4 regions of the Massilia niabensis genome follow, and region 4 is predicted to be linked to each of the others. Evidence: predicted binding sites of a transcription regulator. Region 4 holds the regulator's gene; each other region holds the start of a gene.

Region 1 (2,201 bases), on a different contig from region 4:
TCGAGGCCATGATCCGGTCCCACAGGGTTCTGGCGCGCACGCTGCGGTAGACGCAGAGGCCGTCCTCGCGCTTGTGCGCCCCGGCCGCTAACTGTTCTTCGCCGGGCTCGGCGCGGTGCACGAGCTCGAAAGGCCCATCCTCCTCGAGCGCACGCATGAAGGCGTCGCTGACGCCGACCGAGATGTTGAAGTTCGACAGGCCGCCGCCATCCTTGGCGGCGATGAAGCGCTCGATGTCGGGGTGGTCGATGCGCAGCACGCCCATCTGGGCGCCGCGCCGGGCGCCGGCCGACTCCACCGTCTTGCACGAGGCGTCGAACAGTTCCATGTACGAGACCGGACCGGAAGCGCGCGAGCGGGTGCCGTGCACGACGGCGCCGAATGGGCGGATCGCGGAAAAATCGTAGCCGACGCCGCCGCCGCGGCGCATCGTTTCGGCCGCTTCCGCCAGCGCCGTGTAGATGCCGGGCAGGCCGTCGTCAAAGCCGGTCACGGAGTCGCCGACCGGCTGCACGAAACAGTTGATGAGGGTGGCCTTGATGTTCAGGCCGGCGGCGGAATTGATGCGCCCACCGGGAACGAGGCCCTGTTCCTGGGCCCAGAGGAAGCGCTCGGCGATTTCCTCGCGTCGTTCAGCGGGCTCGCGCGCGGCCAGCGCATGCGCCACCCGGCGGCGCACGTCCGCGATCGAGGTCTCGGCGCCTTTCGCGTACTTCTCGCGCAGCACGTCGATCGAAACCTCCTGGGGAGGCAGCGCCGTGCCGAGCAGTTTGTCGTTTGCATTCATGGTGCCGCCTCTTCAGTAGACCACCGACATGAATGCAAGGTTTACATCTTGGGCGCCGTTTCCGTCAGGCGCGCTTCCAGCTCGGCCACGCGCAGCTCGAGCGCTTCGAGCTTGGCGCGCGTTTTTGCCAGCACCTGGGCCTGGATGTCGAATTCTTCGCGGGTCACCAGGTCGAGCTTGGAAAAGCCCTGGGTCATCATCGCCTTGACGTTGCGCTCGATGTCCTTGGCGGGCGAGCTTTCCATTGCCTGGTTGAGTTTGCCCTGCAAGTCGTTGAAGAAATTATTCATAGCCGTTGGTCCTGGTAATGCCGGCTGGCGCACCATCGTGGTGCGTCGCGGGCTGGTTTGGTGCGCTTCCACGCGCCACGCGGTCGGCACGCACGTATTTGTGATTCTTGACACCGAAAATGGGGCAGATGCGCGAAAAATCAAGCACATGCGATGCCATTTGGCGCTGGCACGCATTCTGCTAAAGGAAGGGTAAAGCCGCGATGTCAGCGATTGTAAACCATCCGTCCATCCGTTCCATTCCCAGGGGTCCACTCATGAAGAACAAGATAGCAAGCAAAACAGCAGCGCAGATGGCAAATAAGGCGGCGGCGTTCGCGCTGGCAATGATGGGTAGTAATTTGGCCATGGCGCAAGAGGCGCCGGCCCCGGAGCACGCCGTGTCGTACAACGTGGCGCTCGCCAGCGAATACCGCTACCGCGGCCTGTCGCAGACACGCTTCGATCCGGCGCTGCAGGGAGGCGCCGACTATACCCACAGCCCCAGCGGCTTTTATGCCGGCACCTGGCTCTCGACCATCAAGTGGACGAAGGACCTGGGTGGCGACGGCAACGTCGAAGTCGACCTGTACGCGGGCAAGCGGGGCCAGCTTACTGAGGCGATCAGCTACGACGTCGGCGGCCTGTATTACTGGTACCCGGAGAACGACCTGAACCCGAACGCGAACACCTTCGAGGTGTACGGGCAAATCGGCGTCGGCCCGGCCTACCTGAAGTATTCGCATTCGACGACCAACCTGTTCGGCACTCCGGACAGCAAGCAGAGCGGCTACCTGGACTTCGGCGCCAACGTGCCGCTGCCGGTCGCAGAAGGCCTGGTGCTGAACCTGCACGTCGGCCGCCAGCGCGTGGAAAACAACGGCGCGCTCTCGTACACGGACTACAAGGTCGGCCTGACCAAGGACCTGGGTTTTGCCAGCGCGTCCCTGGCCTGGATCCGGGCCGACACCGAGGCATATCTGAGCCCGCGCGGCCGCAACCTGGGCAAGTCGGCGGCCGTGGTGTCCATCTCGAAAACTTTCTGAAAGAGGCAACGCGATGAAACTGATTACCGCCATTATCAAGCCCTTCAAGCTCGACGAAGTGCGTGAGGCACTGTCCGAAATTAACGTGCAGGGCATGAC
Region 2 (2,201 bases), on a different contig from region 4:
ACGATCAGCCCGGCTAACGACATCGCCCGGTTCATAAGACGGGCTTATGCACCTGCCATTACCTGCCGTCCCAGCTGCGTTCTCCGAGCCGCAGGCTGGCGGGCAGTTCCGGGTGCTGGATCAGGATCTGTTCGACCGGACCATGCGGCATGTACTGCACCGTCAGCCTGCCGTCGCGCGACGCCAGCACGTTTTCCGCGACGGGCAGTAACTCCTTGCGGTAATGGCGGTTCAGGTCGAGGTAGAGCTTGTGATCCACCTGGACCAGGCGAACGTCGCGGCCGTTCTCGAGCCGGTACTGCCCCTCGACGTCGTTTTTCAGCTCGATGGCTTCGCCAAGGCTGATCGGCGTCGTCAATAATGCGGCCGAGGCCTGCGCCGTCGACACCTGGGCGGTCGCGGCGTGGGCGGTCGAGGCGACTGCAGTCGAGGCAAACACGGAGGCGAGGGCAAGGCAAAGCAGGGCACGCATGGTCTTCTCCTTCATCGAAAGTTGAGTGGTAAGGCTCGTTGTGAAGGTTGGACAGGGCGGTTCCGGACAATGCTTCGCATATGTATTAAATTTCTCTGCAGCAGGATTGCCCGAGCCAGCTCATGCCCCTGGCATCCCCCGCCCAAAATGATGCGCTGCACAATGGCAGTGCGTGCTTGCGCCATCGCGCAGTGCATCCGCATGCCAACGCATGCGCCATCCCGGCTATCCCGCATTGGCACGGACCTTGCGTATTGGTAGGAGCGCAATGGAGCGCACGAGTCCTGCCAACGCTGGTAGAGCCCACCAAGACAACGACGTCTACCGGAGCATGAATGTCTTCATGTCGGGTACGCGTCGTTTTTTTTGCCTCACTACATTTGGGATGTGCGATGAATCATAAGAAAACCGAAGCGCCGAACGCCGTGCCAGTGCGCGCCGACGGGGTGAACCTCGAGCGCAGGAAAATCATGCATGGGGCAGGCCTGGCAGCAGGCGCCGGCCTGTTGGGGCTGGCCACGGGCGGGGTGTGGGCGGCAGGTTCGGACAAACCGGAAAAAGAAGAAATCAGGATCGGCTTCATTCCCCTGACCGATTGCGCCTCGGTCGTGATGGCCTCGGTGCTTGGTTTCGATAAGAAATACGGCGTCAAGTTCGTGTTGAGCAAGGAAGCCTCCTGGGCCGGCGTGCGCGACAAGCTGGTCAATGGCGACCTGGACGCGGCCCACGTGCTGTACGGCCTGCTGTACGGCGTCCAGATGGGCATCGGCGGCCAGAAGAAGGACATGGCGCTGCTGATGGGCCTGAACAACAACGGCCAGGCGATCACGCTCTCGAAACAGCTCGCCGACAAGGGCGCGGTCGACGGCGCGTCGCTGGCCAGGCTGATGCGCACCGAAAAACGCGAATTTACCTTCGCCCAGACCTTCCCGACCGGTACCCACGCGATGTGGCTGTACTACTGGCTGGCGGCCCATGGCATCAACCCCATGAAGGAGGCCAAGGTCATCACCGTGCCTCCGCCGCAGATGGTGGCGAATATGCGCGTCGGGAACATGGATGGCTTCTGCGTGGGCGAACCCTGGGGCCACCGCGCCATCATGGACGGCATCGGCATCACTGCCACCACCACCCAGGATATCTGGCGCGACCATCCCGAGAAGGTGCTGGGCAGCACGCTGGAATTCGCCAGGAAGAACCCGAATACCTGCCGCGCCATGATGGCCGCCATCCTCGAAGCCGGCAAATGGATTGATTCCTCGCTGGCCAACAAGAACAAGATGGCCGAGGTCATCGCCAGCAAGTCCTATGTCAACACCAGCAAGGACGCCATCGACCAGCGCATCATGGGCCGTTACCAGAATGGACTCGGTAAAACCTGGGACGACCCGAACCACATGAAGTTCTACAACGAGGGGACGGTCAACTTCCCCTACCTGTCGGACGGCATGTGGTTCATGACCCAGCATCGCCGCTGGGGCCTGCTGAAGGACGATCCGGACTACCTGGCGGTGGCCGGCGCGGTCAACCAGGTCAACCTGTACAAGGAAGCCGCTACGGCGACACGCACCCCGATCCCGAAAAGCCCGCTGCGCACCTCGAAGCTGATGGACGGCGTCGTCTGGGACGGCAAGAATCCAAAAGCCTACGCCGCCTCGTTCAAGATCAAGACCTGACCATTACCTCGCCCTAAAAAGGAAACGCCATGAGCGCCATCTTGAAATCCGAA
Region 3 (2,201 bases), on a different contig from region 4:
CTGGCGGCTTGCAGCCGGGCCGATCAGCATGCCGTAGCCGCCCGCGCCGTGCACTTCCTTGACCACGAGTTCGTGCAGGTGCGCGAGCGTGTAGGCCAGGTCCTCGGGCTTCCGGCATTGCCAGGTCGGCACGTTGTTCAGCAGCGGCTCCTCGGACAGATAGAACCGGATCATGTCCGGGACGAACGGATAGATCGACTTGTCGTCGGCCACGCCGGTGCCGATGGCGTTGGCCAGGGTCACCCGGCCGGCGCGGTAGACCGAGAGCAGCCCGGGCACGCCCAGGGTGGAGTCGGAGCGGAAGGCGAGCGGGTCGAGGAAATCGTCGTCCAGGCGGCGGTAGATCACGTCCACCCGTTTCGGCCCGCGGATGGTGCGCATGTAGACCGCGTTGGCATTGACGAACAGGTCCTTGCCTTCCACCAGTTCCACGCCCATCTGCTGGGCCAGGAAAGCGTGTTCGAAATAGGCCGAGTTGTGCATGCCGGGGGTCATGACGACGACCGTCGGATCGTTGACGCCGCTTGGCGCCACCGAGCGCAGGTTTTCCAGCAGCATGTCCGGGTAGTGCTCGACCGGGGCGATGCGGTGGCGCGCGAACAGCTCGGGGAACAGGCGCATCATCATCTTGCGGTCTTCCAGCATGTACGAGACGCCGGAAGGAACCCGCAGGTTGTCCTCCAGCACGTAGAACTCGCCCTGGCCGGCGCGCACGATATCGACGCCGGCAATGTGCGCGTAGATGTCCGAGGGAACCTTAATCCCTTGCATTTCAGGGCGGTACTGGGCGTTCTGGTAAATCTGCCGGGCCGGGATGATGCCGGCTTTGATGATGTTCTGTTCGTGGTAGATGTCGTGCACAAACATGTTCAGCGCTTTTACGCGCTGAACCAGTCCGGCCTGCAGCGCCGTCCACTCGAAGGCCGGGATGATGCGAGGAATGGTATCGAAGGGAATCAGGCGCTCGGTGCCGGCCCCGTCACCATAGACGGCAAAGGTGATGCCGACGCGGCGAAAGGCCAGGTCGGCCTCGGCGCGCTTGCGTTCAATGCGTTCGGCCGACTGGCGTTGCAGCCAAGTGCCGAATTCGCGATAGTGTTCGCGCACTGAGGCGGCGTCGCCGGTGCCCAGGGCGGTCATCTCATTAAAAAAATTCGCCATTGCACGATTCTAGAGTTTCGATATTTTCTATCTATCAAGAATCGTGCCAGCGTTTTCGGCATTTTTCGGCCAGAAATGCACCTGCATGGTGCATATTGCCCTGCTACCGTCAGTTACCCGGCATGCTTATTTCAGTCCCTTCCACCAGTGCGCGAACGTTTGCCGTGGATCGTCCAGTTTGATCGGCTCGCCGATGCGTGGCGTCAGCAGCCTGTAGCGCTTGCCTTGGCTGGCCGCGACGGCCCGTTCGAAAGGCTCGTCCCAGGCATGGCGCGCGAGGCTGAAGCGGCCGGCATGGCCGCTCAGGAGCGTCCCTGTGTTCAGGATTTCGGCGGCGCGCGATGCTTCTTCCGGCGTCATGTGGATGTCGGCCCATTTGACGTTGTACTGCCCGGCGTCGAGCGCAACGAAATCGAAGCGCTCGAAGCGCTTGCCGATGTCTGCGAAATGGGGGCCGAATCCGGTATCGCCGGAAAAATACAGGCGCCGCCCCGGCGTCTCGAGCGCATAGCTCGCCCACAGGCTCTGGTTGCGCTGCATGAAACGGCCCGAGTAATGCTGCGCCGGCAGCACATGCACCCGCAGGCCAGGCGCAAGCTCGACGCTGCTGTGCCAGTTCATCTCGCGGATCTTGGCCGGCGCATAGCCCCAGTGCCGCAGGTGGGCGCCGTTGCCCAGGCCGGCAATGACCAGGCCGGTCCTGGGCTCGAGGGCTTTCATGGTAGCGTGGTCGAGATGGTCGTAGTGATCGTGCGTGATCAGGACGGCGTCGATCCCGGGCAGGTCTTCTACCGTGTACGGGCTGGTGCCCTCGAAGGCACGGACCATCCACGGTAGCGGCGCGGCGTTCTTGCTGAAAACCGGGTCGATCAGCACGCGCTTGCCGCCAATCTGCACGAAGTAGGACGAGTGGCCGAGCCAGACCACGATGTCCTGCTCGCGCGGCAGCGCCGCCAGGTTCGTCTTGACCGAGGGGAGCGCCGCCAATGGCGCCGGCCGGTCCCTGGGCTCGAAACGGCCGCGAATCATCCTGTAAGCCA
Region 4 (2,201 bases):
CCGGAAAGGCGCAGGTTGATCTCGGCTTTCTGCCTTTTGTCTTTTTCAGTGAGGTTATCGATGGCGAGGATGACGTGGGAGTCGATCACTTGATCGAAATGGCGCGTGATGCGTTCCAGCTTGTTCTGTACGTATTCACGGATGGCAGGGGTAACGTCGAGGTGGTGACCGCTGATAGTGAGATTCATACACACTCCTTTGAAAAAGAAACGGCTGACGCAGCACGCTTGGGTCGCGCATGGCTGCCGTTGTTACAAGGATTTGCGGAGACTGACCGGAGGGATCTTGAGGGCCTCACGATATTTTGCAACCGTGCGGCGCGCGATGACCATGCCTTGTTCACCGAGCATTTCCGCGATCTTGCTGTCGGATAATGGGTTCCTGGGGTCCTCTGCTCCTGTCAGTTGCGCAATGAGCGCCCGGATCGCCGTCGAAGAGGCTTCGCCCCCCGCTTCGGTGGCGACGTGGCTTCCGAAGAAATACTTCAGCTCAAACATGCCGTGCGGGGTCAGCATGAATTTCTGAGTTGTCACGCGAGAAATCGTGCTCTCGTGTAGGCCTAGTGTATCAGCAATCTCGCGGAGCACAAGGGGACGCATGGCAACCGCGCCATGGCTGAAAAAGTTGCGCTGACGCTCGACGATGGCCTGCGAAACGCGCAGGATCGTGTCGAAACGCTGGCGCATATTTTTAATTAACCACTTCGCTTCCTGCAGTTGCGCGCTCATCTGGCCTTCGCCCTTGCCCTGCTTGAGCAGGGCCGCGTAGACGTTGTTCACGCGCAGGCGCGGCATGACTTCGTGGTTCAGCATTACGCTCCAGCCGGACCCGGTCTTGCGGACAATAACGTCCGGAACCACGTAGTCCGAGGTGCTCGACGCAAAGGCCGCGCCCGGGTGCGGATTGCACTGGCGGATCACGGCTTGCGCTTCGCGCAGGTCTTCGTCGTCGCAGTCGAGCGCCTTTTTCAGCTTGTTGAATTCGCGCTGGGCGAACCAGGTCAGATAGCCCTCGACGATTTTCAGGGCCATGCGCCGGGTCACCAGCGGCACGCCCGGCATCTGCCGGATCTGCAGCGCCAGGCACTCGCTGGCGCTGCGTGCGCCGACGCCGACCGGATCGAGGCTTTGCACCAGCGCCAGCGCGCAGCGCAGCTCGTCCATATCGACTTCCAGCTCTTCGGGCAGGCGCGCGTGGATCTCGTCGAGCTGCTCTTCCAGGTAGCCGTTGTCGTCGATGGCGTCGATCACCAGTTCGGCCAGCGCGCGGTCGCGCGTACTCGCACCCGTTACCCGGATCTGTTCCGACAGGTGCTCGCGCAGCGTCACGCCAATGGCGCCCAGCTGCGGCCGGCCATCGTCGTCGCCGTCGCTGCCGGATGCACGCGGCGCGTCGCCCCAGTCGGCATCGGCCTCGCCGCGCTCGACATCGCCGCCGTTGGCATCGAGCGCCTCGCCAGCCTCCCCTGGAGCGGCTGGCTCGTCCCCGTTCGGCGCCGGCGCATCGGGCTGCTGGACGGGCGAATCGTTGATGGCGCCGTCAGCCAGCAGGCGCACGGAATTGTCGAGCGGGTCGTCGATCCGCTCGAGCAGCGGGTTATCGGAGAGGATCTGCTCGATCTCCTGGTGCAGTTCGAGCGTGGACAGCTGCAGCAGGCGGATCGACTGCTGTAGCTGTGGCGTCAGCGCCAGGTGCTGCGAAGTCCGGAGTTGCAGGGATTGTTTCATGATGCCGCTTGGTTCTTCGTTTTAACTACATGCGGAAGTGTTCGCCGAGGTAGACGCGTCGTACCGACTCGTCGGCGATGATGTCGTCAGGGCGGCCCGAGGCCAGCACGGCGCCCTGGTTGATGATATAGGCGCGGTCACAGATGCCAAGCGTCTCGCGCACATTGTGGTCGGTGATCAGGACGCCGATGCCGCGCTCCTTCAGGAAGCGCACGATGCGCTGGATCTCGATCACGGCAATCGGGTCGACCCCGGCAAACGGTTCGTCGAGCAGCACGAAACGCGGGTTGGTGGCGAGCGCGCGCGCGATCTCGACCCGGCGCCGCTCGCCGCCCGACAGCGACAGCGCCTGGTTCTCGCGCAGCTTCTCGATCTGCAGTTCGGCCAGCAGGGAGTCGAGCCGCTCGTTGATCGCGGCTTTGGTGAGCGCCTTGCCGTTGTCGTCACGCTGCAGTTCCAGCACGGCGCGGATGT

The links. Region 4 encodes sigma-54, which starts transcription at its own class of promoters, with help from an activator protein. Its sites were predicted from a motif close to TGGCANGNAANCTGCTTT; they were not measured.
Region 1: the regulator sigma-54 is predicted to act here: its motif matches at 1,245-1,262, upstream of ACFPN5_RS02520 (TorF family putative porin).
Region 2: the regulator sigma-54 is predicted to act here: its motif matches at 709-726, upstream of ACFPN5_RS05435 (CmpA/NrtA family ABC transporter substrate-binding protein).
Region 3: the regulator sigma-54 is predicted to act here: its motif matches at 1,193-1,210, upstream of ACFPN5_RS23455 (circularly permuted type 2 ATP-grasp protein).

The regions. Positions count from the first base shown of each region.
Region 1 is NZ_JBHSMU010000003.1:531,194-533,394, reverse strand. It holds gene ACFPN5_RS02530 (adenosylcobalamin-dependent ribonucleoside-diphosphate reductase) at 1-787, opposite strand, end outside; gene ACFPN5_RS02525 (accessory factor UbiK family protein) at 829-1,077, opposite strand; gene ACFPN5_RS02520 (TorF family putative porin) at 1,371-2,102, shown strand; gene glnK (P-II family nitrogen regulator) at 2,116-2,201, shown strand, end outside.
Region 2 is NZ_JBHSMU010000004.1:611,383-613,583, reverse strand. It holds gene ACFPN5_RS05440 (hypothetical protein) at 59-472, opposite strand; gene ACFPN5_RS05435 (CmpA/NrtA family ABC transporter substrate-binding protein) at 943-2,148, shown strand; gene ntrB (nitrate ABC transporter permease) at 2,178-2,201, shown strand, end outside.
Region 3 is NZ_JBHSMU010000019.1:22,167-24,367, reverse strand. It holds gene ACFPN5_RS23455 (circularly permuted type 2 ATP-grasp protein) at 1-1,161, opposite strand, end outside; gene ACFPN5_RS23450 (MBL fold metallo-hydrolase) at 1,288-2,201, opposite strand, start outside.
Region 4 is NZ_JBHSMU010000008.1:88,899-91,099, reverse strand. It holds gene hpf (ribosome hibernation-promoting factor, HPF/YfiA family) at 1-188, opposite strand, end outside; gene ACFPN5_RS07345 (RNA polymerase factor sigma-54) at 252-1,727, opposite strand; gene lptB (LPS export ABC transporter ATP-binding protein) at 1,753-2,201, opposite strand, start outside.